DNA from 4 places in the Arthrobacter sp. B0316-1-20 genome. Region 1 is predicted to be linked to each of the others. Evidence: riboswitches for the same ligand, from Rfam matches in the RefSeq annotation. Region 1 holds a riboswitch; each other region holds the start of a gene.

What was found. A riboswitch is a leader RNA that binds a small molecule or an ion and turns the genes downstream of it on or off. The one in region 1 is predicted to bind S-adenosylmethionine.
Region 2: it holds a riboswitch for S-adenosylmethionine, as region 1 does, so the genes downstream of both, AC5RW2_RS13955 (hypothetical protein) here and AC5RW2_RS25400 (O-acetylhomoserine aminocarboxypropyltransferase/cysteine synthase family protein) in region 1, are expected to answer to the same signal.
Region 3: it holds a riboswitch for S-adenosylmethionine, as region 1 does, so the genes downstream of both, AC5RW2_RS09905 (flavin reductase family protein) here and AC5RW2_RS25400 (O-acetylhomoserine aminocarboxypropyltransferase/cysteine synthase family protein) in region 1, are expected to answer to the same signal.
Region 4: it holds a riboswitch for S-adenosylmethionine, as region 1 does, so the genes downstream of both, AC5RW2_RS02845 (bifunctional o-acetylhomoserine/o-acetylserine sulfhydrylase) here and AC5RW2_RS25400 (O-acetylhomoserine aminocarboxypropyltransferase/cysteine synthase family protein) in region 1, are expected to answer to the same signal.

What each region holds. Positions count from the first base shown of each region.
Region 1 is NZ_JBNHHC010000018.1:7,381-14,970, reverse strand. It holds gene AC5RW2_RS25415 (hypothetical protein) at 1-304, opposite strand, end outside; gene AC5RW2_RS25410 (ArsR/SmtB family transcription factor) at 651-1,640, shown strand; gene malQ (4-alpha-glucanotransferase) at 1,682-3,802, opposite strand; SAM riboswitch class I at 4,029-4,121, shown strand; gene AC5RW2_RS25400 (O-acetylhomoserine aminocarboxypropyltransferase/cysteine synthase family protein) at 4,219-5,694, shown strand; gene AC5RW2_RS25395 (CoA-binding protein) at 5,691-6,188, shown strand; gene AC5RW2_RS25390 (Ig-like domain-containing protein) at 6,394-7,590, shown strand, end outside.
Region 2 is NZ_JBNHHC010000007.1:183,672-191,261, reverse strand. It holds gene AC5RW2_RS13975 (GAF and ANTAR domain-containing protein) at 1-510, opposite strand, end outside; gene AC5RW2_RS13970 (DMT family transporter) at 685-1,602, shown strand; gene AC5RW2_RS13965 (GAF domain-containing serine/threonine-protein kinase) at 1,754-3,106, shown strand; gene AC5RW2_RS13960 (VOC family protein) at 3,241-3,630, shown strand; SAM riboswitch class IV at 3,710-3,840, shown strand; gene AC5RW2_RS13955 (hypothetical protein) at 3,870-4,226, shown strand; gene AC5RW2_RS13950 (glycosyltransferase family 2 protein) at 4,288-5,085, opposite strand; gene AC5RW2_RS13945 (PIG-L family deacetylase) at 5,094-6,536, opposite strand; gene AC5RW2_RS13940 (acyl-CoA dehydrogenase family protein) at 6,533-7,495, opposite strand; gene AC5RW2_RS13935 (Dps family protein) at 7,577-7,590, opposite strand, start outside.
Region 3 is NZ_JBNHHC010000005.1:86,283-93,872, forward strand. It holds gene AC5RW2_RS09895 (MDR family MFS transporter) at 13-1,650, opposite strand; gene AC5RW2_RS09900 (aldo/keto reductase) at 1,819-2,811, shown strand; gene AC5RW2_RS09905 (flavin reductase family protein) at 2,808-3,314, opposite strand; SAM riboswitch class IV at 3,357-3,471, opposite strand; gene AC5RW2_RS09910 (prephenate dehydratase) at 3,571-4,440, opposite strand; gene AC5RW2_RS09915 (hypothetical protein) at 4,537-4,740, shown strand; gene AC5RW2_RS09920 (NADPH-dependent F420 reductase) at 4,757-5,329, opposite strand; gene AC5RW2_RS09925 (hypothetical protein) at 5,451-5,663, opposite strand; gene AC5RW2_RS09930 (amino acid ABC transporter ATP-binding protein) at 6,019-6,822, opposite strand; gene AC5RW2_RS09935 (amino acid ABC transporter permease) at 6,809-7,474, opposite strand; gene AC5RW2_RS09940 (amino acid ABC transporter substrate-binding protein) at 7,506-7,590, opposite strand, start outside.
Region 4 is NZ_JBNHHC010000001.1:639,490-647,079, reverse strand. It holds gene AC5RW2_RS02865 (alpha/beta fold hydrolase) at 1-659, opposite strand, end outside; gene AC5RW2_RS02860 (SGNH/GDSL hydrolase family protein) at 814-1,656, shown strand; gene AC5RW2_RS02855 (winged helix DNA-binding domain-containing protein) at 1,668-2,834, shown strand; gene metX (homoserine O-acetyltransferase MetX) at 2,930-4,000, opposite strand; gene AC5RW2_RS02845 (bifunctional o-acetylhomoserine/o-acetylserine sulfhydrylase) at 4,081-5,406, opposite strand; SAM riboswitch class IV at 5,474-5,588, opposite strand; gene AC5RW2_RS02840 (VOC family protein) at 5,816-6,457, shown strand; gene AC5RW2_RS02835 (hypothetical protein) at 6,632-7,590, shown strand, end outside.

The sequences.
Region 1 (7,590 bases):
CGCCGAAGAGATGGATCTGTGAACGGACCTTGTCGCGGTGCTCCTCAATCAGGACGTCTTTGGCGGCGCTGGCTTGCCATGAGGCGCTGAGCCCGCGGGCCGTTTCCGCCAGAGCATGGAACGTGGCACTTGCCGCGGCGCGGACCCGGCCGAAGACATCGGGACTGGCAGGTTCGTCAGCCGGCACTGGCAAGGTCGACCGAACGCTTGCGGTGTCCGGGCGCGCGGATGAGCCGATCAAGGACGCCCCGGAGCGGTAGGTCCGGTCAGCGAGGTGGTGGCGGGTCTGCGTTGAAGTAGTCATGGCTTCAGAGTCCGCGCACCGGCACGCAAGGGCCACGATTCGGCAGAACCCGAATCGGGAATAAACCCGACGCCCAGCGACGGAGCGGACCAGCTTCGGATAAGCCCCAAGCGGAAGACGGACGGCGCACTTCCCGAACGGGCGCGACTCACAACGCGGCTGCCAACGGCGCTGGGGACGCGGGCTGGCGGCGGGCCGTTCGCCCGCCGAAACGCACCCTTCTCCGGTGCGGTTTCGGGCGCGGTCAAGATTCCGTACTCGCGCCCGCGGCTCCTCCTCCCGCCGGCCACGATTCGGTCAAGCCCGAATCCTCGACGGGCGTGACCGGCAACCTTACGCTGTTTCCATGCACATCACGCTCAGCAGCGAGGACCTGACCAAGGTCCGGTTCGAGGCGGCGCCGCTGGGCGAAACAGTCGCCAGCTTGCGCGCCCTGCAGGTAGGCACCCCCATCCACCGGCCATGGATCGAGGCCACCAAGCGACGCATCGCCGAGTCGGCCGACCCGCAAGCCCGCGACCACCTGCGCCTTCTCACCGCGCTAGTCCCGCCGAAGGGCTTCCTGGCTGACTCCATCACTCCCACCCCGAAGTACCAAGGCACGTTCGCCGAAGGCCTCGCCGCCGTCGCGGATGTGCCGCCCGAGGTGTGGCAACGCGATGTCACCCACCTGCTGAGCCAAAGCCCGGCCGACTACGCCCGCGCGGAACTGCAGCGGTTGGCCGAAGACATCGACGCCGGCATCCCGCGCATCACTGCCGCCCTCGAGTGGTACTGGCGCACCGCCATCGAACCCGTGTGGCCGCGCCTGCGCTCCCTGCTGTTGGCTGACATCGACAGCCGTCTGGCCCAGCTGGCGCGCGACGGCATCCTCGAGGTGTTCAAGAGCCTGCACCCCAGCGTCCGTCCCACACCCACCGGCCTGGAAATCATGCGCGGCTGCGAGGCGGACGATGTGCCCGAACCCGGCGGCGGGCTGCTGCTGGTGCCGAACGCGTTCGTCTGGCCCAACACCTTGGTGCTCAACGTCCGGCCGTTCGTGCCCACGCTGACGTACGCGCCGCGCGGCGTCGGCCGGCTCTGGGAGGCAAGCCGCGAGGCGACGCACAGCCCGGTCGCACGGCTGCTCGGCAAGACCCGTGCGCAGATCCTCGCGCAACTCGATGTACCGATGACGACGACGCAGCTCGCCCGCTGCTTGGACCTCGCCGCCGGGACGGTCAACGAGCATCTGAAAGTGATGTCCGACAGCGGCCTGGCCGCCACCATGCGGTCCGGCCGCGAAGTGTTCTACCGGAGGGCAGAAACCGGCGAGGCGCTGCTGGCCCGCTTGTGACGCCGCGCGCCGGCCCGCCTACCGTTCGCGCGCCGACCCGCCTACCGTTCCCGCATGGTGCGAGCCAGTGACTGAAACCGCTGGTTGCCGGGCAGGTCCTCGATCAAAATGGGCTCGCCATGCGGTCCGGCCAGCGGAATGCGCCAGTTGGGATATTCGTCCGCGGTGCCCGGCTGGTTCTGGGTCCGCCGCTCCCCCACGGCATCCGTGAGGGCAACTCCCAGCAACACCGACGGGGTCTGCGCGATGAACGCGTGCAGCGCCTCAACGGTGGGTTGTACAGCTGCGCTGCCGACGCCGCCGTCGTTCTTGGAAGCAGCCGGAACCCGCGAGCGCACCAGCGAGAGCACGGAGTCCTGCGCTGCTTGGTCCAGGGCGCGCTCCTCCTCCACCGGCCGGTTCAGCAGGCCCAGTGATTCGCGCAGCGTCACGTGCTCGCCCGCGAGGTAGCCGGCTGTGGGCGGCAGGTCGTGGGTGGTGACGCTGGTGAGGCAGAAGCGGCGGTAGCTCTCCGGCGGGCGCGGGTTGGCGCCGTCGTACTCGAACCACAGAATGGAGGTGCCCAAAATGCCGCGCTCGGCCAGGTAGTCCTGTACCCCGGGTTCGAAGACACCAAGGTCCTCGCCAACAACGACGACGCCGGCCCGTTCGGCTTCCAGCGCCAGGATGCCGATCAGAGCCTCGTGGTCGTAATAGACGTAGGCGCCTTCGCCCGGCGGCCCGCCGACGGGGATCCACCACAGCCGGAACAGGCCGAGGATGTGGTCTATGCGGATGCCTCCGGCGTGCCGCAGGATGGTCCGCAGCATGTCCCGGTAGGCGGCATAGCCGGATTCGGCGAGGCGGCGGGGATGCCAGGGGGGCTGGGACCAATTCTGGCCCTGCTGGTTGAACATGTCCGGCGGCGCGCCCACCGATACACCGGGGGCCAAGACATCCTGCAACGACCACGCGTCGGCTCCTGAAGGGTGGACGCCGACTGCAAGATCATGCACGATGCCGATGTTCATTCCCGCGTCGATTGCCCGGCGCTGCGCGGTCTCGAGTTGCTCGTCGCACAGCCACTGCAGCCACTGGTGGAATTCGATGCGGTCTTTCAGCGCGGTGCGCTGCGATTCGATGTACGCCGGGTCGGACCACTCGGGCGCGCCGGCCGGGAGAGTCTCGGTGAGGGCACACCACAAGGCAAAGCGCTCCAGCCCCTCGCCTTCCTGCGCGCGGAAGGCTTCGAATAACTGTTGCCGTTCAGTGGACCTGGGCACCGCGAAGACCGCTTCCAGCGCCTGCAGCTTCGCGGCAAAAATGGGGTCACGATCCAGAATATCGGCGTTCAGGTTGGCGTCCCGGAACCTGTTGACCATGGGGACGTCGCGGGCTTCGGGAACGTCCTCCACCCGCAGATACAGCGGATTGAAGAATCGGCGCGTCGCCGGCAGGTAGGGCGAGGGCTCCACCGGCGGCTTCGGCTGTGCTGCGTGCAGTGGATTAATCAGCACGAAGCCGGCACCTTGGGAGGCGGCCGTTTCGGCAAGGCGGGCGAGGTCGTCCAAGTCGCCGACGCCCCAGGACGACCGCGAGCGAACGGAGTACAGCTGAGCCATCAAGCCCCACGTCCGGGTAAGCCGGTCGGCGGTGGTGAGCCGCTGCGGAGTGACCACGAGCGTGCACTGCGTCCAGTTGCCGGAGGGTTCCGAGGCCTCGCCGCCGGCGCCATGCTCGTCCACCTCCAGGGCCTCGTGCAGTTCCAGAGTGTGCCAGCCGAGCGGGAGGTCAGCCGGCACAACGGCGGCCAGTCGAACGTGCGGGTCACCCTCCGCGTCCTCCGCCCCGCCGGCCACCACCTGCACCGCGCGCCGCGATCCGTCCTCCAACAAAACCCTCACCTGCGGGCGGCTACCGGCACGGACATTGACCGGAACCTCGGTAGCAGTACCTTGGCGCATGACGACGGCGGGCGGCAGCGTGGCTTGTGACGGAGCCAGTTCCGCGGCCCTCAAGGAGGTAGTGACGTCGTCGTCCGTTGTGCAGGGGACGCCCAGCGCGGTGAGGACGGAAACCAGCGTTGCCGGGCTGACTTCCTTCTCCCCGCCGTCCCAACCGCGGAAAGTAATGCCTACGCCGTGTTCCTGTGCGAGGCGCTGCAGCGCCGTGAGGTCAGCCATGACCCCAATCTACGTGAATTGGCCGCAGGCCGCTTTGGTTGACGAGTGCCCGAACCAGGGGGCTTTGAGTAAGTCCGGGGCCGGTACCGAGTGGTTTCAGACCGGTCGAAAGAGATGGTTTCCGCCGCACCCAAGCCGGGCACCGCCGTCGTACTGGGAATGCAAGGCAGCACGCAACGCGGCTCAACAATTTTGGCCGCGGCGGCGGAAGTTGCGAGAATGGACGGGACCATCCCGAGCGGTTGAGAGATCTGGCTCTTTGACACCGCAGCAACCATCCGGCCCGCCGGAAAGGTGCTACCGCCAGAAGCGATGGAGAGAGCGCAAGCAATCTTTGATCCGGATGGCGCCGCCGCATCCGGTCGCGCCGCAGGACCGTCATTGCCTCGGGAACCTAAGTTTGAAGGAGCTGCCTGATGGCTGAACGCACATTCGGTTTCCGCACCCGTGCCCTGCACGCCGGCGGCACGCCCGACGCCGAGCACGGCGCGCGGGCCGTACCGATCTACCAGAGCACGTCGTTCGTGTTCAAGGACACCGACGACGCCGCGAACCTCTTCGCGCTGCAGAAGTACGGCAACATCTACTCGCGCATCGGCAACCCCACGGTGGCCGCGTTCGAAGAGCGCATCGCCTCGCTCGAGGGCGGCATCGGCGCGGTGGCAACATCGTCGGGCATGGCCGCCGAGTTCATCACCTTCGCGGCGTTGGCCGGCGCGGGCGACCACATTGTCGCCTCGTCCAAGCTCTACGGCGGCACCATCACTCAGCTGGACGTGACGCTGCGCCGGTTCGGCGTGGAAACCACGTTCGTCGACTCCACCGACCCGGCCGACTTCGCCGCGGCCATCGGAGAGAACACCAAGGCCGTCTACACCGAGATCGTGGCGAACCCGTCCGGCGACATCGCCGACCTGGCCGGCCTGGCCGCGGTGGCTCACGACGCCGGTATCCCCCTGGTAGTGGACGCTACCCTGAGCACTCCCTACCTGATCCGGCCGATTGAGCACGGCGCGGACATCGTGATCCACTCCGCCACCAAGTTCTTGGGCGGGCACGGCACCACCCTGGGCGGCGTGGTCGTCGAGTCCGGTCGCTTCAACTGGGGCAACGGCAAGTTCCCGCAGATGACCGAGCCGGTGGCCAGCTACGGCAATGTGTCCTGGTGGGGCAACTTCGGCGAATACGGCTTCCTCACCAAGCTGCGCTCCGAGCAGCTGCGCGACATCGGACCGTCGCTGTCCGCGCAGTCCGCGTTCCAGCTGCTGCAGGGCGTGGAAACGCTGGCGCAGCGGATGGACGAGCACCTGGCCAACGCCCGCAAGGTGGCCGAGTGGCTGGAAGCCGACGAACGGGTTTCCTGGGTCAGCTATGCAGGCCTGCCCGCGCACCCGCACTATGAGCGCGGCCGGAAGTACCTGCCGAAGGGCGTGGGCTCCGTGTTCAGCTTCGGCGTCAAGGGCGGACGCGAGGCCGGTCAGAAGTTCATCGAGTCGCTGCAGCTGGCCAGCCACCTGGCCAACATCGGCGACGCCCGCACCCTGGTGCTGCACCCCGGATCGACCACGCACCAGCAGCTCACCGCCGACCAGCTGGTCGCGGCCGGAGTGCCCGAGGACCTGATCCGCATCTCCGTGGGCCTGGAAGACGTGGACGATATCCTCTGGGACCTCGACCAAGCGCTGGCTCTCTCGCAGCAGGCCGGCGCCGAGCACGGCCCCAGCCGCGACCATGAGGACGACACGTTCGATACCTCCGAGTTCGCCTCGCCCAGCTACGCCGGCGAGTCGTGCACCATCCCGGCCGCACGTGCCGCGCGAACGGAGCCGGGAACCCGTGTGGTCGAGTCAGTGGAAGAACTGATCGAAGCCGAAGAAGGAGCCGCCAAGTGACCGCGACACCAGAACGCACGTGGGTGGGACCGTCTGCCCCCGAACGGCTGAACATCCTGCGCAACACCAAGTCGATCGCCATCGTCGGCGCTTCGGACAAGCCAAGCCGGGCCAGCTACTTCGTCTCCACGTACCTGCTCTCCAGCTCGCCGTACAAGGTCTACTTCGTGAACCCGGTGGCCAAGGAGATCCTGGGCCAGCCGGTATACAAGTCGCTGGCCGACCTGCCTGAGGCCCCGGACCTGGTGGACGTGTTCCGCAAGCACGACGACCTGCCCACCGTGCTGGAGGAAACCCTGGCCGTCGGTGCCAAGACCATCTGGCTGCAGCTGGGCTCCTGGCACGAGGAGGTTGCGGCCAAGGCCGAGGCCGCCGGCCTGAACGTGGTGATGGACCGTTGCGTGAAGATTGAGCACGCTCGCTTCCACGGCGGACTCCACCTGGCCGGCTTCGACACCGGAGTGATCTCCTCCAGGCGGCAGCTGACTGCGTAACGGCTCACCGGAGGCCGCCGGCCAGCAAAAGCCCGCGACGGCCAGCAGGAGCCCGTCCCTCGTCCCCGCCTTCCCCTGGAAGAGCAGCGACGCGGGGCGGGCTTTTTTGCTGCGCGGAAGCTGATGGACAAGCCTTCAAGGATTTCCCCAAGGTCCTCATCGGATGCTGTGGCCAGCCACACATCACACGACTAGGGGAGTCATCATGTTCAAGAAATCCGCCCATCCGAAACACAGGAGGGGCACCGAACGTGCCCAAAGGGGGAAGCCATCCGTCCCCCAAAAAGTCACAGCCGGGCTGGCTGCGCTGGTGCTGGGCGCGGGCGTGCTGCCCTCAGCCTTGGCTCCCGCGGCGTTGGCAGCGCCGGTGGGCCAGGGCCTGACCCTCAATGCCGGGGACATGAGGTTCATCCTGAAGCAAATCAAGATCGCGGAGAACCACGCCACCAAGGAAGATGCCAACGGCAAGCCGGTCCCGGGCCAGCCGCTCCTCGGCTCCGGGCCCAACCAGATCGCCAATCCGCTGTTGCCTTATGGGCTGCGCACTGTGGACGGAACTGATAACAACCTAGTGCCCAATCAGGGGCACTACGGTTCCTCCAGCCTGCCGTTCCCGCGGCTGGCAGAACCGGAGTGGCGGACCGCTTCCGGGGGACAGTCGTACAAGTCGGTCAACGTCCCGCTGATGCGTGACACCGACCCGCGTTTTATCAGCAATGTCATTGTGGATCAGACCTCCAGCAATCCGGCCGCGATCGCTGCTGCCGGCAAGGCGCACCGGACGGTGAACGACGGACCGACGGCGGTTCCCTGCGACGCCGATAACCTGCCCCAAGACTGCGTGCCCGAGGGCGAGACACTCGACATCCCGAATGTCACCACGGACTTTGGGCTTTCGCCGCCATACAACGGCTTCTTCGCCCTGTTCGGCCAGTTCTTCGATCACGGCATCGATTTCACCAAGAAGACGAGCAACGTCGTGATGATGCCTCTGTTACCGGGCGATCCACTGTACGAGGAGGGCTCACAGACGAACTTCATGATGCTCAACCGGGCGGAGAACCAGCCCGGGCCCGACGGCGTGCTCGGCACGCCGGACGATATCCAGGACGCCACAAACACGGATTCCCCGTGGGTGGACCAGAGCCAGACGTACTCCTCGAACCCCTCCCACCACGTCTTCCTTCGCGAGTACGAGCTGAACGAAAACGGCGATCCGGTCTCGACCGGCGAACTGCTTGAGGGCGGCCCAGGCGGTATGGCGACCTGGGCAGATATCAAGGACCAGGCCGCGTCCCTGCTCGGCCTGAAGCTCTCCGACAAGGACGTCGTGAACATCCCGATGCTGGCCACTGACCAGTACGGCCGATACCTGCGCGGCCCTAACGGCTTGCCGCAGTAC
Region 2 (7,590 bases), on a different contig from region 1:
CACTGCCAGCGAAAGGGCCCGGGAGGCCTGCCGGGCGTATTGTTGGGCAGACTCGATGGACTCCTCGTCGAATCTGCCGGCTTCGTCCGAATAGAGATTGAGGCCCGCGGCGTTACCGGAGCCGATAGCGATTGGCACACCCAAGATGGACCGGACGCCCTCATCCATGATTCTGGCCCGATACTCGGGCCAACGGGCATCTCCGGGCAGGTCGGCCACGTGGACCAGGACCTGTTCCCGGGACGCCTTGAGGCAGGGTCCGTCAGGGAAGCCGTACTGGATCTCGTCCAGCGCTTGCGCACGGTCGCTGCTGCTGGCCACTGTGCTGGCCTTCTTTTGGCGCAGCAGCGTGATGCCGCATAGCAACTCCTCGCCGGGGTGCGAAAGATTGTGCACGGCCAGGCGCACCAGAGCATTAAGGAAAACCTCTAGGTCCGTACTGTCGACCGCCGCGTCGTGGAGGAACTCCTCCACGCTCAATCCAATAGCATCGTTATTTTCGCCCGGCATGGCGCTGCCCTTTCTCAGTTCCTCCCGTTAACTTAACCCAACTCGGGCGGTCCCCGCGCCATTATCCTGCCGTTACCCGCACCACGTTCCGAACAAAAAAGGCGCCCAGATGCCCGGCACTGCCTTTGGCGCTATTGTTTGTCGGATACCCGTCACCCAAGCAGGAGGAGCAGCATGCGCGCCTATCTCCTGCTGATGCTGGTGGTGGTTTTCTACGCAGGCAACATCCTCACCGGCAAGGCACTGAGCGATCTACCCCCGCTGACCATCGCCTTCGGCCGGATCGCCGTCGCCTTCCTGGTGCTGCTCCCCCTCGGGTACCGCAGCGCCTGGCGTTCCCGGCACCTGTTCGTGCGGCATTGGAAGCCGCTCCTGCTGATGACTGTTACCGGGATCGCGGGATTCAACACGTTGATCTACTCCGCGTTGCAGTTCACCTCGGCCACCAACGTCTCCGTGCTGGAAGCGTCCATTCCCGCCGTCACCGTGCTGCTGAGCTTCTGGCTGCTGCGCGAACGGCTCCGGCCGCTGCAGTGGCTCGGCATTTTGCTCTCACTCTGCGGAGCGCTGTGGGTGGTGACCAACGGCCAGTTGCTGCGCCTTGTGGATATGTCATGGAACATCGGCGACGCGATCATGGCCGTCGGCGCGGTGTCCTGGGCGGTCTACTCCCTGGCCGTGAAGAAGTACCTGCACCTGTTCCCCGCCCACGGCGCGGTACTGGTCATGACCGGCCTGTCCGTGGTGTGCCTGCTGCCGCTAGTGGCCGGCGAGTGGATGATCGTAGGCGTCCCGGAGATCAGCGTCGGCCAGTGGTCGGGCCTGCTGTACCTGGGCGTCTTCCCTTCGGTGATCGCCCTGCTGCTGTACAACCGTGCCGTCGCCGCGCTGGGTGCTTCGCAGGCGTCGGTGTTCCTGAACTTCGTGCCCGTGTTCACCATGCTGGGCGCGTACCTCTTGTTGGACGAGTCAATCACCGTGATGCAGATCCTCGGCGCGCTGGTGGTCATTGTGGGGATATTCTTCACCACCCGGAGCAAGCGGGCGCCCGTCCGCTATCAAGAACGGTCCGTGGTCGCTGCGGACGAGTGATAACGATTCAGCATTTCCCACGCGTTTTGGTCAAGTCCGGGATGCCGAGCCCGTACGATTAGTAAGGGTGCTGTCAAAGTGACGGCCGGGGTGCCGCCATGGGGCGGCCAGAAAGCAGGAGACATTGGCGCCTCATCTAGATCGATCCGGCATGCTGCTGGATGGGCGGTACCGGCTTAAGGAGCTCGTCGGCACCGGAGCCAACGCCAAGGTGTACCGGGCGGAAGATCAAGTCCTGGGGCGGGAAGTGGCGGTCAAAGTCATTCAGCGCCCCTCGATGAACGAGGAAGAGTTCCGCCACGACAACGCCGAGATCAAGCTGTTGGCCCACCTGAATCACGGAAACCTGGTAACCCTTCTGGATGCGGGCATCGACCGGATCGAAGCCGGACATCCGCAGATTTACCTGGTCATGGAAATGATCGAAGGCGCAGACCTGAAGACCCGCTTGGCGGAGGGTGCCTTGCCGCCGCGGCATGTGGCGCAGATCGGCCATGATCTGGCAGAGGGCTTGGCCTACATCCACAACAACTCCGTGGTGCATCGGGACGTTAAGCCCGGGAACATCATGCTGTTCAACTACGACGACGGCGGGTCGCGTCTGCGAGCCAAACTCGCCGACTTCGGCGTCGCCGTCGTGATCTCTGAAGATGCCCATGTCTCTGGCATCTACGGCACTGCCGGCTACCTAAGCCCGGAGCAGGCGATGGGCGAACCCATAGGGCCGGCCAGCGACATCTATTCGCTGGGTTTGGTGCTGCTGGAATGTCTGACCGGTCAGGCCGCGTTCTCCGGGCCGCCGTTGGAATCTGCCGTCGCGCGACTCTTGCGCGATCCGGTGATTCCGGCCACGCTGGGGTCGGAGTGGGAGCGGCTGCTGACCGCGATGACCGCGCGCGAGCCAGAGGCACGGCCCACCGGCCGCGAGGTGGCGTTGATGCTGTCCGATCTGTCGCAATCGCGGCGCGGCCGGTACAAGGACGTTTCGATCATCCCGGCCGATGAGCCACAGCGGATGGAAGCGGTCCACCGCTACAACATCCTGGACACTCCGGCGGACGGCGCCTTCGACCGCATCACGGCGCTGGCCGCCCGGCTCTTCGCGGCCCCCATCGCTATTGTCAGTGTGGTGGACCACGACCGGATCTGGTTTAAGTCGCACCACGGGCTCGATATTGAGCAGATCGACCGGGAGCCTGGGCTCTGCGCGTCGGCGATCCTGCAGAACGGGCCGTGGATCATCAACAACGCGCCGGCGGACCCCCGCGCGTTGACCAACTCGCTGGTCGCCAGCGACTTCGGTCTGAAGTTCTACGCCGGCGTCCCGCTGAAGACCCGGGACGGCTACAACCTCGGCACGCTGTGCATCCTGGACTTCGAGCCGCGCGAGTTCAGCGCCGAGGACACGCTGACACTGGAGGACTTGGCCGCCGTGGTCATGAATGACTTGGAGCTGAGGTTGGAAAGCCGCCGGCACCTTGCGGAAGAGCCACTGGCGGTCTAGTCGACCGAATGGTCCGTGGTGTCACCGGGAAGGGCAGACAGCGAGGGCGATCTGCGGTAGCGTCCCAGCATCACCGCGAACCGCCCCGCGTGCGGCGCTGGCCATCGACCGGGAGGGCTCCCATGCTGCGAGGAATGAGCACGGTCAGCTACTGGACCGCCGATCTGCCGGCGGCTGTGGCCTGGTATTCGGACCTGCTGGGCACCCAGCCGTATTTCCAGCAGCCGGGCTATGCCGAATTCCGGATCGGCGACTATCAACATGAGCTCGGCCTGATCGACACACGGCACGCTCCGGCCGGACACGGGATAGATCCGGGCGGCGCCATCCTCTACTGGCATGTGGACGATGTGCAGGCCGCCCATCGGCGGCTGCTGGAGAAGGGCGCGAAGGAACTGGAGCCGGTCTTCGAGCGGGGGCACGGCTTCATCACGGCCTCGGTGGTCGATCCGTTCGGCAACGTCCTGGGCGTCATGCAGAACCCGCACTATCTGGAGATGCTGCGCGCCCGTCCGGGATCCTGAGCTCACCCCGCGTCAAACTGCTGGCCGGTCTAGGGATGGCTCGCCATTCTGTCAGCAGCGGGCGCTAGGTTAGAGACAGCTTCACGAGATGCGCGCCGCCCTCCGGCGAGAGGGCAGATGCTCCGACATGGCCGCACACCAACCCCAACCTCACGGGTGGTTCGGATGAAGAAGCGGTCCGTCTCCAACTGGAGCGGGCAAGAGCGTCCGCCGTGGCGGACTGTGGAAAAGGAACTGACGTGGCCACCTATGAAAACCGAGCCGATAACGAGCCTCAGATCAGAACGGAACGGTGCTCGGTATTCCTTCCGGGACACAAAGTCCATAGGATCCAGATCCGGAAGGCGCTGAGAGACGATGCCGGAGTTCCAGTGACCGTTCGTCTGGAGGTAGATGGGAAAGTGCGCCTCTTCGGCGCTGTGGAGGAACGACACTGCTGGCACCATGACACGGCGGACGTCGCGGAGGCACTGGCCCTCCCCTGCGGAGACATCAAGTGGTACGAACAGTGGAGATTACTGACCATCGAGACGATCGCGGACCAGCGGTTCTTCACCTTGGGATGGGTTGGCGAGGCATCGGAGTGCCGGTCTTAGCCCAAACACACCGGCGCTGAGCGTCTAGCTGTGCGCTTCCGCGCCTCTTCGGCCCGGCGCCTTACTGGCTAGCCGCTTCCAGATTGGCAAGGTACCCGGCAAATCCGCCCGGAGTCCGGCCCTGCAGCCGGCCTGACGTGGTGACCTGCAGATGCGCTGCGGGCAGCACCGTGCCGCCGAGCGACCGGATGGCTTCGACCAGCCGGACGTCCTCGTGCTCGGCGAGCGCCGGGAACCCGCCGGCCGCCAGATACATCGACGCCCGTACGCCGAGGTTGGCGCCGTGCACCCTGGTGCCAGGTTCCTGACCCGTATAGTTGTCGCGCCAGGCGCGCAGCAGTCCGGGTGCAAGGCTGGCCGGCTCCGGTTCCACGGTGCCGGCCACCGCGTCCGCTCCGGCGTTGGCCAGCCGGGCAAAGGACGTCAGCCAGTCATCCGGCACCAGGGTGTCCGCGTCAGTGCAGGCAAGCCAGGTCTGCTCGTCGCGGCCGTCGGCTTCCAGCCCGGCGGAGACTCCGGCCGCCCGTGCCGCCCCGACAGAGCCATAGTCGCCCGCCAGCACGGTGATCCGCCCGTCCGCCCGGGCCGCCTGCCTGGCGATCTGGGCCGAATGGTCGGTACACCGGTCCAGCACCACCACCAGCTTCACGCTGCAGTGTGGCTGCCGGGCCCGGAGCACGTCCATGGCCCGCCGCAGCCGGCGCAGGCATCTTCCAAGCATCTGCTCCTCGTTGTGCACCGGAACGACAACGGCGATGTGCCGCAACCTGGGTGCAGTGTCCCCTTCCCCGTCGGCAGAGGCTGTCGGTGTACCCGCTGCTGGACCCGCGAGCGGTGCGGCGGCCACTCCTGCAACCATGGCGGCGGTCACTGGGCGCGCTTCGGCGCTTGCAGCACTTCCAGCAGGAAGTCCCGTTCGCGATGGAGGGTGACCACGTCCCAGCCGGTGGATTCCTTGGCGAGCGCGTGGACCTGTTCGCCGTCCAGTTCCCAGCCGTCGACCGGGTGCAGCCAGTGGCACAGCAGCAAGTGCCCGCCGGGGTTCAGCTCTTCCTGCACCTGCCGGAGCAATTCCCGCAGCTCCTTACCGGTCAGGTAATAGCCGATTTCCGAAAGGGCCACCAGGTCGATGCCGTTGATGGCCGAGGCTGGCCACTCGGCCGGCAGTTTCGCCTGCAGCAGCTCCACATTGTCACGGTCCGCCAGCCGGCCGCCCGCCTGGTCCAGTGCAACGCTGCTGGCGTCCACCGCCACCAACCGGTCGCAACGATCGGCCAGCGCGGCGGTCAGCACGCCGATGGAACAGCCGACCTCCAGGCCGCTGCCGTACCGTTCGGCCGGGAGGGCGGCCAAGGTGACAACACGCTTCCGGCGTTCGTACCAACTGGACACGTAGTTCCACGGGTCCGGGTCGCTGCGATACAGCCGGTCGAAGATGTCCTCGGCGTGCTCCGATCCGGCGGAACCAGCCGGGATCCATGCAAACACTTCAACTTCACGGGCAAAGTGTTGTTGAAACGTTTCGCCTAGGAGCACTTCGTCGCTGGCTGCGGTGGACAGCGGCTGCGTCTGCGAGACGTGGCAGGCCAGGGCCAGCTGTTTGGCCGCCACGTCCTGCGCCGACAGCGGCAAAATCCGCCAGTTAGTCCAGCTCGTCTCGGCTTCCGGATCTGCCCAGTGCCAGTACCAGATCGGAAATTCCAACAGGTCCGCCCGGTGGGCTGTTGCCGACCGGGCCGCCGCGCGGCCTACGGCTTCATGGTCCGGATGACCGTCCTGCCGGTAGGGCGCAGCAACGACCGCCTGAGTGTGGCCAGCCAGGGCTTCGGCGAAGGCTGCATCCAGGGCGTCGGCGTGCTGGCCGACCATTCCGTCCGGGATGCCCAGGAACGTCCATTCCAGCCGGCCGGCGCCTGTCTCGTCCTCCGGCTTGTCTTGGATGTGAACCTGCGCCTGGGCACGAACCTGATGCTCAGCCTGAGCCTGAGCGGAAGCTTCCAACGCCTGCATGGCGGCGCGGAACTCGGCCAGCCGCAGCCTGCGCAAGTCTGCGGCAGAGTGCGTGGGCGATTCCGGATGTGAGGCTTCGCCGGCGGTGCAGAGCAGCACTGTCACATCCGCTCCCCGGACCAGTGAGGAATGAATCAGTCCTGCGGCGCCGAGTGATTCGTCGTCGGGATGCGCGGCGGCCACCACCAGCCGGCAGCCGCGCCCCGGGACCACGTCTCCTGCCAGCGCAGCCAACCGGTCGATGCTCGCCGCCTGCCACGCGGCTTCCGGGGTTCCGGCGTCACCATGGGAGAACGTCACCACGCTGCCTCCTGGTGCTCCAAAACCATGGCACCGAGTGCGGCGTCATCACGGGAAGCATGGTGCTGGCGAATATAGACGGTCAGGTCAGCAACCCGGCGCGCGTGCGACTCGTCCCAGGCCAAGGGCGCCGGCCCCAGCGCTTGCCCGCAGATGTCCAGCATTCGTGAGCAGACCGCCTCGATCTGGCCGCGGACGCGGTGGGCCTGGACCGCACCGGCTGCTCCCGCGTCGACTGCGGCGGCCGCGGCGGCCAAAACCTCAGCGCCGGCGGCCAGCAAACGGTCCGCTTCGCCCAGCCACGCCAGGGCCAGCTGGTCCGGAGTCCGAGCGGACGCAGCAGCGTGCAGGGTGCGGAAGAGCCCGACGGCCCCGCCGAACCAGCACGCGGCGACGCCGATCCCGCCCCAGGCAAAACCCGGGCGCTCCAGATACCAGTCGGTTCCGCCGATCGGAGCAGCGGCGGCCTGCTGAAAGGACACCGGGCCGCTGGGGACGGCGGCCAGGCCGCGGCTGATCCAGTGGGCAGGCTCCACGAGGACCGCGGGCTGCGCCAGGTCCACCGCAAACGCGCGGCGTCCGCCGTCAACGTGGGCCGTGACCACGGCGCGGTCCAGCTGCGCTGCCAAGGAGCACCACGGCTTAGTGCCGGACAAAAGCCAGGCACCGCCGTCGTCGGTGGTTTTGGCGTCCAATTGGGTCCCGGAGGCTTCCGCCGCAAACACTCCCCAAGCTGTTCCCGCGGGACGCTCCACCCCCGCCTGCGCGAGGATGGAGGCCGCATCCAGGTGCGGTTCCACCGTGCGGGCAGCGGTCAGGTCCTCGGCGGCCAGGGCCGCGAGGAACTCCCATAGTTGCAGGGTGTTGCCGGTGCCCGGCACCGGTGCGGGGTCCGGCGCGGCGCGGAGGATCGCGAGCACCGGCAGCGGGTCGCCTGCACAGCGCGAAGCTTCTGCCAACAAGGGTCCGGCAGCGCCCCACCCAAGGTGGAGCTGCTGCCGGATCCTGAAGGCGCTGTTACGTTTCACAGCGCGGACGCGCTACTTGGTTTTCT
Region 3 (7,590 bases), on a different contig from region 1:
CCGTGTGCCGGCTTACTCCGTCCGGTCCCGGCTGGTCGGGGTGCCCACTTCCTCCGAGAGCGGGATCTCCTTGACGAAGCAGGCGAGCACCAGGGCGGCGAGCACGATGGGGACGGCGTAAAGATAGATAGGCGGCAGCGCCTGGGCGAAGGCATGCGCGATGAACTCCTGGGCCGGGGCCGGCAGCGAAGCGACCACGGCGGGGCCGAGCGAACTGAAGCTTTGGCCGCCTCCGGAACGCATCGTCGTCAGCAACTCGGGCGGCGCCGTCGAAAATTGCTCGGTCAACCGGCTGATGAAAATAGCGCCGAAGAGCGAAATGCCGAAGGTGGCGCCGATCTGGCGGAAGTAGTTGGTGGCCGAAGTAGCGGTGCCCAGATCCCGACGTCGGACGCTGTTCTGCACGATCAGCACCAGGTTTTGCATGATGGAGCCCAGTCCTAGCCCCAGCACCAGCATGCCGGCGGCGGTGAACGCGTACGGCGTGGTGTCGGAAATCCGCGAGAGCATGACCAGCCCGGCCGCGATCAGCGCGGTGCCGATGATCGGGAAGACCTTGTAGCGGCCGGTGCGGGTCACCAGCTGCCCGGTGATGGTGGTGGCCCCCACCATGCCCGCCGTCATCGGAATCATCATCAGGCCCGACTCGGTGGCGCTGGCGCCGTTGACCATCTGCAGGAAGGTGGGCAAATAGGCGATCGCCGAGAACATCGCAATGCCCACACACACGCCCATCAGGGTGGGCAGCGTGAAGTCCCGGTCGCGGAACAGCCGCAGCGGCAGGACCGGTTCCACGGCCCGGCGCTCGGCCAGCACGAACAACACCGAGGCGACCACGGTGAGGGCGCCGAGCACGATGATCACCGGGCTGTCCCACGGATAGGTGGTCCCGCCCCAGCTGGTGAACAAGATGACCGCCGCACTGGCGACCGCCAGCAGGAAGGTGCCCAGATAGTCCAGCTTGGGCCGGGGCCCGCCCGGCTTATGCAAGTGCAGGGTGGTGGTGATGACGACCAGCGCCGCGGCCCCCAGCGGCAGGTTGATGTAGAAGATCCATCGCCAGTTCCAGTTGTCGGTGATGAACCCGCCCAAGAGCGGCCCGCTGACCGAAGCGAGTCCGAAAGCCGCTCCGATCAAACCCATGTACTTGCCCCGCTCGCGCGGCGAAACAAGATCACCGATGATCGCCTGCGCGCCGATCATCAGCCCGCCGCCGCCAACCCCCTGGATGGCGCGGAAGGCGATCAGCTGCGGCATGCTCTGGGCCATGCCGGAGAGCATGGAGCCGCCCAGGAACACTGCGATCGCGAAGATGAAGATGCTCTTGCGCCCGAACAGGTCGCCGAGCTTGCCGTAGATCGGCAGCCCGATGGTGGCGGCCAGAATGTAGGCGGTGATCACCCACGAGATGTGCTCCAGCCCATTCAGGTCCCCGACGATCGTGGGCAGCGCGGTCGCCACGATGGTCTGGTCCAGCGCGGCCAGCAGCACGGCGAGCATCAGCCCCAGGAACACCACCATGATCCGCGGCTGTGCGGTCGCCGCGCGGTCCCGGACGTGGTTCCGGTCCTGGTCCGTGGGGACGGAAACCGGTGCTGTTGAAGGGCCGGCAGGCTGCTGGCCCCGGTCTGGGCTGGGAGGTACTGCCATGGTGAACTTTCCGGCGGCGCGGGTGGCGCAGGCGGCCTTGATGTGGTTGCCTGGGGACGCCCGCCGCCCCGCGTGTGTACCGTACTGCCGTCCGCGGAGCGGCACAACCCCCGATTCCGGCACGGCGCTGACGTACGCTGGAAGCCTGCCCAGCGAAGGGACATGCCAATGGACGACGCCGGATCCCGCCTGATCTTCGGCTGCATGGGTTTGGGCGGTGGCTGGGGGAGCGGCCCGTTGGAGGCAGCCGACGTCGCCGCCGCCCACACGGTGGTGGAAGCGGCGCTGGAGATCGGCATCAGGATTTTCGACCACGCCGACATTTACGCCCACGGCAAGGCGGAGGCGGCGTTCGGCCGGGTGCTGGCCGAGCGCCCGGAACTCCGGGAAACCATCCAGCTGCAGAGCAAATGCGGCATCCGGCTGCCCGCTCCCGGGCTGGCCGGGCAGTATGACTCATCTCGCGAGGCGATCATGGCCAGTGCCGAGGAAAGCCTGCGCCGCCTGCACACCGACCACCTGGACACGCTGCTGATCCACCGGCCTGACCCGCTGGCCCCGGCTGAAGAGATCGCCGAGGCCTTCAGCCACCTCCGGATGGCGGGGAAGGTCCGCCGGCTGGGCGTCTCGAACATGTCCGGCGAGCAGATGCGGTGGCTGCAGGCAGCGCTTGACGAGCCGCTTACTGTAAACCAGCTGGAAATGAGCCTGTACCGGCGGGACTGGCTTGAATCAGGTGTGCTGGTCAACCACCCGGAAGGCGCGGCCGTCAGCTTCCCGCACGGCACCCTGGAGTATTGCGCTGCGCACCAGGTGGAGCTGCAGGCGTGGAGCTCGCTGGCCCGGGGCCGCTACAGCGGCCGGCCGATGGAGCCGGACGCCGGCAACCACGCCACCGTCGGCCAAGCAGGAACCGAGGTCGCTGCGGACCAAGCGACGGCGGCTCTGGTCACCGAACTGGCGCGGGACAAGGGCTGCACGCAGGAAGCCGTGGTGCTGGGCTGGCTGCTGCGCCATCCCGCCAACATCCGGCCGGTCGTCGGTACCAGCAACCCGGACCGGATCAAGGGCTGCGCCCAAGCCGAGGAGATCGGCGCCGCGATGACCCGGCAGGATTGGTACGCGCTGTGGGTTGCGGCACGGGGGCGTCCGCTTCCCTAAACGAACGCGGGCTGCTCCAGCCGGCGGAACACGGAATCGTGGAAGACCAGCGGCTGGTGCGCGCCGTTATGCGTGGTTAGCCCATGTACCTCCAGCAGCACCACCTGGTGGTCTCCGGCCGGAACCTCCTGGTGCACTGAGCAGTCCAGCCAGAGCGCTGCGTCGTTGAGGAAGAGCGCGTCCTGGTCGGTGCGGTGCAGGCTCAGCCCGGCGAAGCGGTCACCGTTCTTGGAAGCAATCTGGCGGCAGACGCCGTCGTGCCCTGTGCCCAGCACCGATACACCGATCCGACCGGCTTGGCGGACCAGCGGCCAGGTTCGAGAGGTGTTCTGCACCGCGAACATCACCAGCGGCGGTTCGAGCGAAACGCCCACGGTGAAGGAGGAAGCGACGATGCCTTGGGGCTTGCCGTCGATGACGGCGCAGAGCGCTGCGATTCCGGAGGGAAAGCGCCCGAAGGCGGAGCGCAGGGTGTTCGGGGTCAAGTCGTTGTGCAGGGACATGGCCATCCTTGAAGCTAGGGCGCATCCGCTGCTGCCGGAGGACACGCGTACTTGCCTGCCGACAAACCCGGCGGGCCGAATCATCACCTGGAGCACCCCGCTACGGTAGAGGGTTGCCGGCCAACCAGCCAGGGCTGTGAAGTTGGCGCTCGTGATTCATTTCCACGGTAAGAGTGCGATGTGTCCCCGGTCAAACACGGGTAACAGTTCGTTAAGAACCTCCGGGGCCGAGCGCGGGCACCCGCATTCCGCTGACTCAGGCGTCGGCTGGCTGGTCCGCGCCGCGGTTAAGCCGGAACGGATGCGCGGGATAGACGCCCAGAATCCGGATTTCGGTGGTGAAGAATTCCAGTTCCTCGAAGGCATGGATCATTGACTGGTCCTCCGGATGGCCTTCGACGTCCACCATGAACATGGTGGCAGCGAATTCGCCGCCGACCATGTAGCTCTCCAGTCGGGTCATGTTGATGCCGTTGGTCGCGAAGCCGCCGAGGGCCTTGTACAGCGCCGAGGGAACGTTCCGCACCCGGAAGACAAAGCTGGTCACCGCGGGCCCGGACAGCTCCTCGCGGCTGGGCACGGGCCGACGGTCGGCCAGCACCACAAACCGGGTGGTGTTCGTCGGATCGTCTTCTACTTTCTCGGCGAAGACTTGCAGGCCGTAAAGTTCTGCAGCCATCGGCGGCGCGAGCGAGACCTTGGTCGGATCGTTCCATTCGGCTACCTCACGGGCCGATCCGGCGGTATCGCCTGCGATGACCGGCGTCAGCCCCAAGCGGCGGATCAGCTTGCGGCACTGTCCCAATGCATGGATGTGGCTGTGCACTTCACGGGCCTGTTCCACCGTGGCACCCGGAATGCCGAGCAGGCTGAAGCGGATGGGCAGGAAGAATTCCTCCACGATCTGCAGCGTGGTCCGGGGCAGCAGGGCATGGATGTCCGCCACCCGGCCGGCGATCGAGTTGTCAATAGGGATCATCGCCAGTTCGGCTTCGCCGCTCGTGACGGCGGCGAACGCGTCTTCAAAGCTGGCGCACGGCACCGCGTCCCAGCCGGGCCGGACCTCAAGGCACGCCATATGCGAGTTCGAGCCGGGTTCACCTTGGTACGCGATTGCTGGAGCCATGGGCGAAATTATCCCATCCGGACAGCCCGGGGCTTTATTCGGCGGGCTCCGGTCCGCGTCACAAAGCCGGAGCTATGCGCCGATAGAGTGGAAGGCGTGGAAGGATCCAACCCCCGTGCCGTTGCCCTCTGGCTCGCTGCTGCCGTCGTCGCCCTCTTCGCCGTCAGCCTGACCGTGATGCCGTCCATCATGGGGCTGGACATCATGCCGCCGCTGATTGTGGTGTCCGTGCTGTTGATGATCGGCGCCGTAGTGCTGGCCGGCATGGCTATCGCAGCCAGGCGGTCCGGGCAGCGGTAAAGCCGCCCTTCAACGGTCAGGCGACGATGCCGAAGCCTCCGGTCCACGGGACCTTCTCGGCGGCGGCCAAGGTGATCTGCAGGAACCCCAGGGCCTCGAGTTCCCGGGCCCGGGACAGGGCGCCGGCATCGATGGCGTGCAGTCCGGCGGCGGTGACCACCTCGGCCAGCAGGGACTTGGCCTCAGCGTCGTCCCCTGCCATGAGCACGGTGGTGGGAAGGCCGCCGACGGTGCCGGAGGACAACGTGGCGGCGAGGGTCGTGTTGAAGGCCTTGACCACGCGGGAGTCCGGCAGCGAGGCACTAAGTTCGGCTGCCGCCGAGCTGTCAGACGGGACGGTGAGCGAGTCGAAGGTTTCGAAGTTCAGCGGGTTGGTGATGTCCACCACCACCTTTCCTGCCAACTGGTCGCCGCGGGTGCGGACGACGTCGGACAGGGCGGGGTACGGCACCGCCAAGATGACAACGTCGCCGGTTACGGGTCTGTCGTCGTCGTGCCCGAACGTCTCGACGACGTTCCCGCCTTTGCTGACCACGCCGGAGATGGCTTGGCCCATGTTGCCGCTACCGATGATGCTGACGTTTGCCACGGGAACGCTCCTCAGATCTGCCGGACTGCCAGAACGTACGAGCGCAACGGTAGCAGCATCGACCCGGGAGTCAAGGCCCGCAGCGGGGCTCTGCCGGCGGACTCAGCCTGACAGGTGGTCTCTAGCCGAGGTGGGATTCCTGCGTGATGCCATAGGGCACATCGTCGCTCAGTTCCACGGTGAACTGCCCGGGGCCCGTGCGGGTGACCAGGATGCCGCAATCCCCGTCGATGGCCGCGATTTTTTGCAATTCTTCCACCGCAGCATTGAGAAGATCGTGGGCCTCGGAGGCCGTCTGTGCCGTCAAAGACTTGGTAGCCAAAGTCGTGGCCATGGTTCTGCCTTTCGTGACCGGAGGCTGCCGCAGAGGAGAAAGCGCGGTGGTAGCTTCCGGCCGGAACGTGGTGCCATGCGGAACGGTGCATGGAAGTTTACATTCTGCCATTCCAATGGACATCAGATGAATTTTCAAGCGGCGTGGCGGACGCCGCCTCTCGCGATCTGGCGGCTCTGGCGCGGATTTTGCGGGGATCGGCAGCAGACAAGTGTGGTCAAGAATACGTTACTGGGCACCGACGTTACGGGAGCGGGCAGCCGATAGTGGGAGCAGGGGCTACAGCTCGAACGCGGACATCTACATCGGCTTTGCGGTGCTGGTCGCGCCGGTTTGATAGCCCCGTTTGCGATCCTTAGAAAGGGTTCAGCAGCCGGTGGACGAACTGCCTGGTGCGATCTTCCTGCGGTTCGCGCAGCACCTGCTCGGGGTGACCGCGTTCCACCACCACACCGCCGTCCATGAACACGACTTCGCTGGCCACTTCCCGGGCGAACGCCAGCTCGTGCGTGACCAGTGCCATGGTCCAGCCTTCCTCGGCCAGCTCCTTGATCACATGCAGCACATCGCCCACCAGTTCGGGGTCCAAGGCAGAGGTCGGCTCGTCGAAGAGCAGCAGCGAGGGTTTGAGCGCCAGTGCCCGGACAATGCCGACCCGTTGCTGCTGTCCGCCGGAGAGCTGGTGCGGGTACTGGTCTTCCTTGCCGGTCAGGCCCACGCGTTCCAATAGCGACATCGCCTCACGCACGGCCTCGGCCCGGGGCCGCTTCTGCACCTGGACCGGGCCCTCGATGATGTTCTGCAGCACGGTCATGTGCGGGAACAGGTTGTAGTGCTGGAACACCATGGCACTGCGGTCCCGCAGCGCGGAGATTTGCTTGCGGTTCACCGCGGAGCCGAAGTCCACGGCCGGTCCGCCCGCGAAGGCGACCCGTCCGCCGTCGGGAATCTCCAAGCCGTTCAGGCAGCGCAGTACGGTGGTCTTGCCGGAGCCCGAGGGACCGATCAACGCCAGCACGCCTCCGGTCTTCACCGACAGGTCAATGGACGTCAGCACCTGGTTGTCGCCGAAGGACTTGCGAAGTCCCTCCACGGAGAGGACGGGATCGCCGTCGGCGCCCGCGGGCGACTCCATCGGCGGAAAGTCAGTGGGCGACATAGCGGTCCAGCCTCTTCTCCAGTCGGGTTTGCGCGGCGGAGAGGACCAGGCAGAACACCCAGTAGACCGCCGCGGCCTCGATGTACAGCAGCAGGAATTTCTGGCTGAAGGCAGCGATTTCCTGGGCAACACGGAACGCTTCGGTAACCAGGATCAGCGACGCGAGGGACGTATCCTTGACCAGCGAAATGAAGGTGTTGGACAGCGGTGGTACCGATACCCGCGCGGCCTGCGGTAGGACGATCCGGCGCAGGGTGGTGGTGCCGGACATCCCGATGGTGTGGCCGGCTTCCCACTGCCCCTTGGGGACGGACAGAATTGCAGCCCGGATGATTTCGGCCGCATAGCCGCCCACGTTCAGCGAGAACGCGATGATCGCGCTGGGCCACGGCTGGAGCACCACCCCGATGCTCGGCAGGCCGTAGAAGATCACGAACAGCTGCACCAGCAGCGGAGTCCCGCGGATGACCGAGATGTAGGCCCGGGCGATGCCGGCCAAGATCCGCTTGCCGCTGATCCGCATCAACGCGAGGAAGATGGCCAGGACCAAGCCAATGGCGAAACTGGCCAGCGCCAGCGGGATGGTGCCGGTCAGTCCGCCCTGGACGATGGGCCAGAACGAGCTGGCCAGCAGCTCCCAATCGATGTCCATATGGCTACGTTAGCGTCTTGGATCCGCCCGCTTACTGGGAGACGTCTGCGCCGAAGTACTTCTCGGAGATTTTGGCCAGCGTGCCGTCGGCGCGCAGCTCATCAAGCGCCTTGTTG
Region 4 (7,590 bases), on a different contig from region 1:
ACGGAATCGCCCGGATAGTTGTCGGGGCCGGTCTTGGTGCTGAGCATCGATTCAACCCAGATGCGTTCGTAGGGCGACTGGAACCCGGCGTGCACATAGGTCGAGCGGTAGACCGACAGCGGCGAGGCAGGCGCGTCGCCGCTGGTGTCCCTGGCTGCCAACCGCGCCACGAAGTCGGGGTTGGCGCCCCCGCCGCCGGTGCCGGCGTCGTCCCCGGTGAGCCTGCGCCCCTCCGGTCCAGCCGTCCCGCCGAAGCCGTACGGCGAGACCGGAGCCTGGAGCGTCAGGCTGCTGACCGGATGCTCCAGCGCGTATTGCATCACCACGCCACCGCCCATGCTCCACCCCACCAGGTGCGCGGGCGACAGTTGCAGGGTTTCCAGCGTGGCATGAAGATCGTCCGAAAAGTCACGCAGCCCGCGGCCGGCGTCCACCGGCGCCGGGTCCGTCTGGCCGAAACCCCGCAGGTCCACGGCGAGCACGCGGTAGTCGGCTGGCAGCGCCTGCATCGCCTCCTGCCAGAACAGCGCGGAGGAAACATTCCCATGCACCAGGACCACCGGGATGCCGTCGGGCCGGTCGCCGTCGCGCTCGAGGATGTTCACCGTCAGCCGCCCCGTCGGCACGCGCCGCGCCACGATTCCGGCCAGCAATTCCATCTCAGCTCCTCGAGTTCGAGGCGGCCGCCGTTGGCCGCGTCAAGCACACAGTAGCCGGTAAACCGAGCAGTGACCATCACTTTCTGAAAGGTGATTCAGGTATTGGTTGTCGACCTTCTGTGCATCCTCCGCGGCTTGTTGGGAGAATGTACTTGTGAGTAACTTGTCCCTTCCCGAAACACAAGCGCCCATCGCCGCGGCCCGCCATCCTTGGAGCCGTTTCGTTGCCCTGGGTGATTCGTTCACTGAAGGCATCGGCGACCCGGACCCCGGGAGCCCGGGCGGACACCGCGGATGGGCCGACCGCGTGGCCGAGGAACTCGCCCGCGGCCACCATGACTTCGCCTACGCGAACCTCGCGATCCGCGGCCGCCTGCTGCAGCAAATCATCGATGAACAGGTCGAACCGGCCCTGGCCCTGCAGCCGGACCTCATTTCGATCTGCGCGGGCGGCAATGATGTGATCCGGCCGGGCGGCGACCCGGACGCCCTGGCCGAGAAGTTCGACCGCGCCGTCACCCGGCTGGCAGCGTCGCAAGCCACCATCGTCCTGTTTACCGCGCCCGACATCGGCGATACACCCGTCATCGGCAGTGTCCGCGGCAAGGCCGCGATCTACAACGAGAACCTGCGCACGGTGGCGGCACGCCATAACGCCGTCGTGGCCGACATGTGGGCGCTGCGCCAGCTGAAGGCACCGCAGATGTGGGCACCTGACAGGCTGCATTTCTCCCCGCTGGGGCACCACACCATCGCGGCCATGGTGCTGGACGCCCTCAACGTGGAGCATTCGCTGCAACCCGAGACGCCCAAACCGTTGCCACCCAAGAACTGGCGCACCGCCCGCACCGAGGACCTGGTATGGGCCCGCCAGCACCTGGTCCCGTGGGTCCTGCGCCGGGTCCGCCACCAGTCCTCGGGCGACGGGATCCTGCCCAAGCGGCCGGCCGCCGACCCCTTCTTCGGTCCGGGCATGCCTCCCGGCGCGGCCGGGTAACAGGAGCAGCCGTGCAGCAGCCGAGTCCCCAGGAGATCCGCCGTCACCGGCTGCGGGCACAGCGGCTGTGGGACAGCCCCCGGGACGACGCCGCCGCCGCCTTGTGCTGGCTGCTCGCCTTCCAGTCCCAGGAATATGCCTATGCCCGCTGGTCGCTGGCCCAGCGCTGCGGCGGACCGGCACGGGACAACGCTGCGGAGGTGGATGCGGCGATCGCCGGCGGACGCATCCTGCGCACGCATGTCCTGCGGCCCACCTGGCACTTTGTGGCCGCCGAAGACCTGCGCTGGCTGATGCTGCTCTCCGGCCCCCGCCTCAAGGCAGGAAACAAGGGCCGGGACCGGCAGCTGGGACTGGACGAGGCAACGGTGGCGCGCAGCAATGACGTGCTGGCCGCGGCCGTCGCCGGGGGCCGGCACCTGACCCGGGACGAGCTCGCCGCCCGGCTCGCCCAGGCGGCGCTGCTGAAGGACGACGGCGCGAGGCTGAACGGAGCGACGCTGCGCGGGCAGCGGCTGGGGCATCTGGTGTTCCATGCGGAAATGGACCGGGTGCTGGTGAACGGGCCTCCGCGGACCTCCGGGTCGGGCGCCGTGCAGCAGACGTATGCGGCCTTCGACGAGCGGGTACCGCCGCTGGCCGCGGACTTCGACCGCGACGCGGCGCTGGCCCAACTGACCGGGCAGTACTTCACCAGCCGCGGACCGGCGACCTTGAAGGACTGTTCCGACTGGTCCAAACTGCCTCAGGCGGACGTCAAGCGCGGCCTCGAAGCCGGGGGCCGAGACGGACTGGAACTGTTCGAAACCGAGGGGCAACAGCTCTGGTACTCCCCCGCCGCCGGGACGATCGGCGGCGCCGCAGCCGCGGCGGGCGACGGACACCCGCGGGCGGACCTGATCCAGTGTTACGACGAATACGTCATGGGTTACACCAAAACCCGCGGCTATCTGGGCGGCAGCGCGCCGGCGGCGCCGGGCGGCGACGTGCCGATCCACGTGCTGCTGTTGGACGGACGGATGGCCGGCAACTGGAGACACGTCCTCCGGCCCGGCTCCGCCGAGCTGCGGCTCAAGCCGCTGCGGGTCTTAAGCGAGCCGGAGCGGCAGGCCGTGGACGACGCGGTGGAACGGTACGGGGCCTTCCTGCGGCGGCCGGTATCGCTCGAACTGACCTGACGCTCCGCTCCCCCCGATCGGGCGCGGCGGTGGGAATCGGCGCGGAGGGCGCGCACCGACGTCGTACCGAGGCCGCTGTCACGCGGGCCGAAAAGTCAGGCGGGCGCGAAGAACGCCTCGGTGAGGGCCTCGTGCAGCTGGTGGATGTCGGTGAGGAAACCGTCGTGGCCCAGCGGCGTCTCGATGGTGTGGACCTTGACCGCCCCGGGCAGCGCCTCGGCCAGCTGCCGCGACTGTTCCGGGAAGTACAGGCGGTCGGAATCCACCGCGGCGACGAAGAACTGCGTGTCGGTGAGGCCGCCCAGCGACTGCTCCAGCGAGCCCCGGCCCCGGGCAACGTCGTGGCTTATGAGGGCCTCGGTGAGCAGGATGTAGCTGTTGGCGTCGAAGCGCGCGACGAGCTTGTCCGCCTGGTAGTCAAGGTAGCTTTCCACGGCATAGCGGCCACGGGCGGACGGCGTAATGCCGCCGAACGGCTGCTCCTCCGCCTGCGGCTTGCGGCCGAACCTGTACTCCAGCTCCGGCTCCGAGCGGTAGTTGATGTGCGCGATCCGCCGGGCGATACCCAGTCCAGCCTCGGGAGCGGGGCCCCCGTAATAGTCGCCGCCGGAGAAGTACGGGTCCAGCCGGATGGCCGCGACCTGCGCCTGCGCGAAGGCAATCTGTTCGGCGGTGCTCGCGGCGCCGCACGCCAGGACGGCGCACCGGGCCGTGCGCTCCGGGAACGTAGCCGCCCATTCAAGCGCGCGGGCGCCACCCATCGACCCGCCGAGCACCGTGTGCCAGCGCCGGATCCCCAGCGCGTCGGCCAGCCGCGCCTCGGCGCGGACCGAATCGCGGATCGTGACGAACGGGAAACGTGAACCCCACGGCGTCCCGTCCGGAGCCGGCGACGAGGGACCGGTGGAGCCGTAGCAGCCGCCAATCATGTTGGCGGCCACGACGAAATAGCGCTCCGTGTCGATCGTGGCACCGGGGCCTACCAGGTCGTCCCACCAGCCGTCCTCGTCCGAGTAGCCGCGTGCGACATGCGTGCTGCCGGTCAGGGCATGCTGGATCAGGACGGCATTGGACGCGTCCGCATTCAGGGTGCCCCAGGTCTCAAAGCCGAGGACCACCTCGGGCAGATAGCCGCCGGCTTCCAGCTCCAGCGCACCAACCGGCATCCGGCGCAGGATGCCGTCGGTTGCCTGTTCCACCAGTTCCTGCGGTTGCACTATCGTCACGCTGCGCTCTACCTGCTTGCCTAGTCGTCCGCACCCTTGGCGGCGCGGAAACCGGCCTCCAGGTCGGCGATGATGTCGTTGGCGTTCTCGATGCCTACCGACAGCCGGACCAGACCGTCGGTCACCCCGGCCGCGACCCGTTCCGCGGCCGAGAGTTGGGCATGGGTGGTCGACGCCGGGTGGATCACCAGCGAGCGCACATCGCCCAGGTTGGCCACGTGCGAGTGCAGTTCAAGGCCGTCCACAAAGCGCTTTCCGGCCTCGATGCCGCCCTTGATTTCGAACGCGACGATGGCGCCGGTCCCCTTCGGGCCGTACTTGCGGCCGCGCTCATACCAGGGGCTGGAGGGCAGGCCAAGGTACGCGACGGAGGCAACGTCGTCGTGCTCTTCCAGGAATTCGGCCACCCTCTGAGCGTTGGCCACATGCCGCTCCACGCGCAGGCTCAGCGTCTCCAGCCCTTGGGCAATCAGGAAGGCATTGAACGGCGAGATGGCGGACCCCAGGTCGCGCAGCAACTGCACCCGGGCCTTGAGGATATAGGCCAGGTTGGCGCCCAGAGCGCCGTTGACGCCGAGGTCGCGGGCGAAGACCAGCCCGTTGTAGGTGTCGTCCGGCGTGTTGAACCCGGGGAACTTTTCGGGGTCGGCGGCGAAATCGAACGTGCCGGCGTCGACGATCACGCCGCCGATCGCCGTCCCGTGGCCGCCGAGGTACTTGGTGGCCGAGTGGAGCACGATGTCGGCCCCCCACTCGATCGGGCGGATCAGGTACGGGGTGGACAAGGTGTTGTCAACGATCAGCGGCACGCCGTTTTCGTGGGCGATGGCGCTGACCGACTCCAGGTCCAGCACGTCCTGGCGCGGGTTGGAGACAACCTCGCCGAAGAACGCCTTGGTATTCGGCTTGACGGCATCGCGCCACTGCTGCAGGTTGTCCGGATCCTCGACGAAGGTGACCTCGATGCCGAACTTGGGCAGCGTGGTGCGCAGCAGGTTGTAGGTGCCGCCGTACAGGCTGGGGCTGGCCACGATGTGGTCGCCGGCCTCGGCCAGGTTGAGGATGGAGAACGTCGACGCGGCCTGGCCCGAAGCAAGCAGCAGGGCGCCGACGCCGCCCTCCAGGTTGGCGATCCGGGTCTCGACCGCTTCCTGGGTGGGGTTGCCGATCCTGGTGTAGATGGGTGCCAGTTCGGACAGGGCGAACCGGTCGGCCGCGCTCTGCGCGCTGGGGAACACGAACGACGTGGTCTGGTAGATCGGCAGTGCGCGGGCGCCCGTGGCGGCGTCCGGCTCCTGCCCTGCGTGGATCTGACGGGTTTCAAAGGACCAATCGGCGTTGGACATGGTGCAACTCCTTCACTGGAAGGGGCCATCCGGGATCCGGCCGTGCCGGCATGTCTGTCCCGGGTGTGACCCGCGCTTGCGCACCGCCTTATGGCGGCTGCCTGGTCTTCACCCGGGGCACCCCACCGCGGTTGGAGGGTTGCCGGCCAGCAAACCGGGGTTTTGCGCTGGCACTCATGACCTGCCTCCAGTCTCCGCAGACAAGCCGGCGGCCGCAACAATATGACACCTTATGACTGGGCACCCGTCTCGGGACCGCCTTTCCGACAGTCCGCTTCGTCACTGTTGCCGCCGCGTGCCGGGGAGGCGGAATTGCTGTCCGGAACGGCGCGTTCCCCACGAGCCGCAAATTGAGTGACTTAGGTCACCCTAAGTCGAGAGCGGGTTCACAAAGTGCCAAGATAATGCCATGCGCTTCGACCATGTTTCTTATGCCGCTGAACCCGACGGTCTGGCTGCCACCTCAGAGCGGATCTCCAAAGCCCTGGGCATCGACGCCGTCAAGGGCGGGGTTCACCCCCGCTTCGGCACCCGCAATATGATCTTCCCCCTCACCGACCACCATTACCTGGAGGTCGTGGAGGTGCTCGACCACCCCGCTTCCGATAAGGCCCCCTTTGGCCAGGCCGTGCGGGCGCGGTCGGAAGCCGGCGGCGGCTGGATGGGCTGGTGCGTGGCGGTCGACGACCTGACCCCGTTCGAAGAACGACTGGGCCGCCACGCGGTTCCCGGCAACCGCAAGTTCCCGGATGGGCAGGAACTGAGCTGGCAGCAGATCGGGATTAAGGGCCTCATCGCCGACCCGCAGGTGCCCTACATGTTGCGCTGGGACGACGGCACCGAACCGCTGCACCCGTCCAACGCCCGCCCCGCCACGGTCAAGCTGATCGGCCTGACCATCGCCGGCTCTTCCGAGCGGGTGGCGGACTGGCTGGGCACGCCGGTCGACGGCCTGCTGGACGACGTCAAGGTCGCCTGGACGGCACCGAACGGTACGCCGGGCATCCTGTCCGTCCGCTTCGAAACCGCCCACGGGATCGTCGAACTCTAAGTTCTCCCGGCATCGCTCCGTTTCGGGCGTCCGCTCCGCGTTATAGAAGGAGCAGACGCCCGAAACGGAGCTTTTGCGTTCACAAGCCCTCCAGATCGACCTGCAGGGCAGCGTTTTTCCACACAGCTCCTCCCCGCGTGCCCGACCGCCATGAGGTCGCCGAGGCTGTCCCGTATGGACGTGAAACTGATCTATGTGAGGGACCTGGAGAAGTGTGGTCCAGGACGCCGGGATGTCGCCCGACAAGCTGCGGAAGAACAATTGGTCCGCTTGCGGCGCGGCGTGTATGCGGCCGCCGGGGAATACTCGCGGTTGCCATGGTGGGAGCAGCAGCGCCTGCACATAGAGGCCGCCGTCGGCACCGGACGCACCGACAGAGTCCTTGTCCAGCGCTCTGCGGCGGCGGTGTGGGGACTTCCGGTAATCGGCCGCTCTCTGGACGTGGACTTGTTGGCTTACAACGGCACGCATGGTCGGTCCCGTGGCGGAATCCGGTGGCATCGCAGGGAACTTTTGGAACCCCTCGTTAGCCGCAACGGCTACCTGATCACTTCCCGGGCACAAACCGTTGTCGATTTGGCGGCGCATAGTCCCTTCGCTGAGGCCGTTCCCGCAATGGACCATGCGCTTCGCGTGGACCGCCACCTCGGCCTTCCCGCCCTGCAGGCCACCCGGATTCTTGATCTGGCCGGTTCTTTGCCACCGGGAAAGTCAAACCGCGTGAAACGGGTTCTCGCCTTCGCCGATCCCGCCTCGCAGTCGCCGGGCGAATCGTACTCCCGGGCTCTGATGTACCTGAACCACTTCCAGGAGCCGTTACTGCAGTACCCTGTCTTCGATTCGCAGGGAGTTCGTGTCGGCATCGTCGACTTCTACTGGGAACAATTTCGTCTTGCCGGCGAATTCGATGGTGCAGGAAAATACTCCCGAAACGAGTACCTTCGGAGCCGTAGTCCCGCCGACGTAGTGGAGGCGGAAAAGAGGCGGGAGGACCGCATTCGGGCGACGGGGGCGGGAATGGTTCGCTGGATGTGGGATGCGCTCCAGCCCACCGGTACCGACACACCACTGGGTCTCGTCCGGTCCCTTTCCATGGCGGGCCTTCCCCAGGATAGGTGGAACAACTCGTGGAG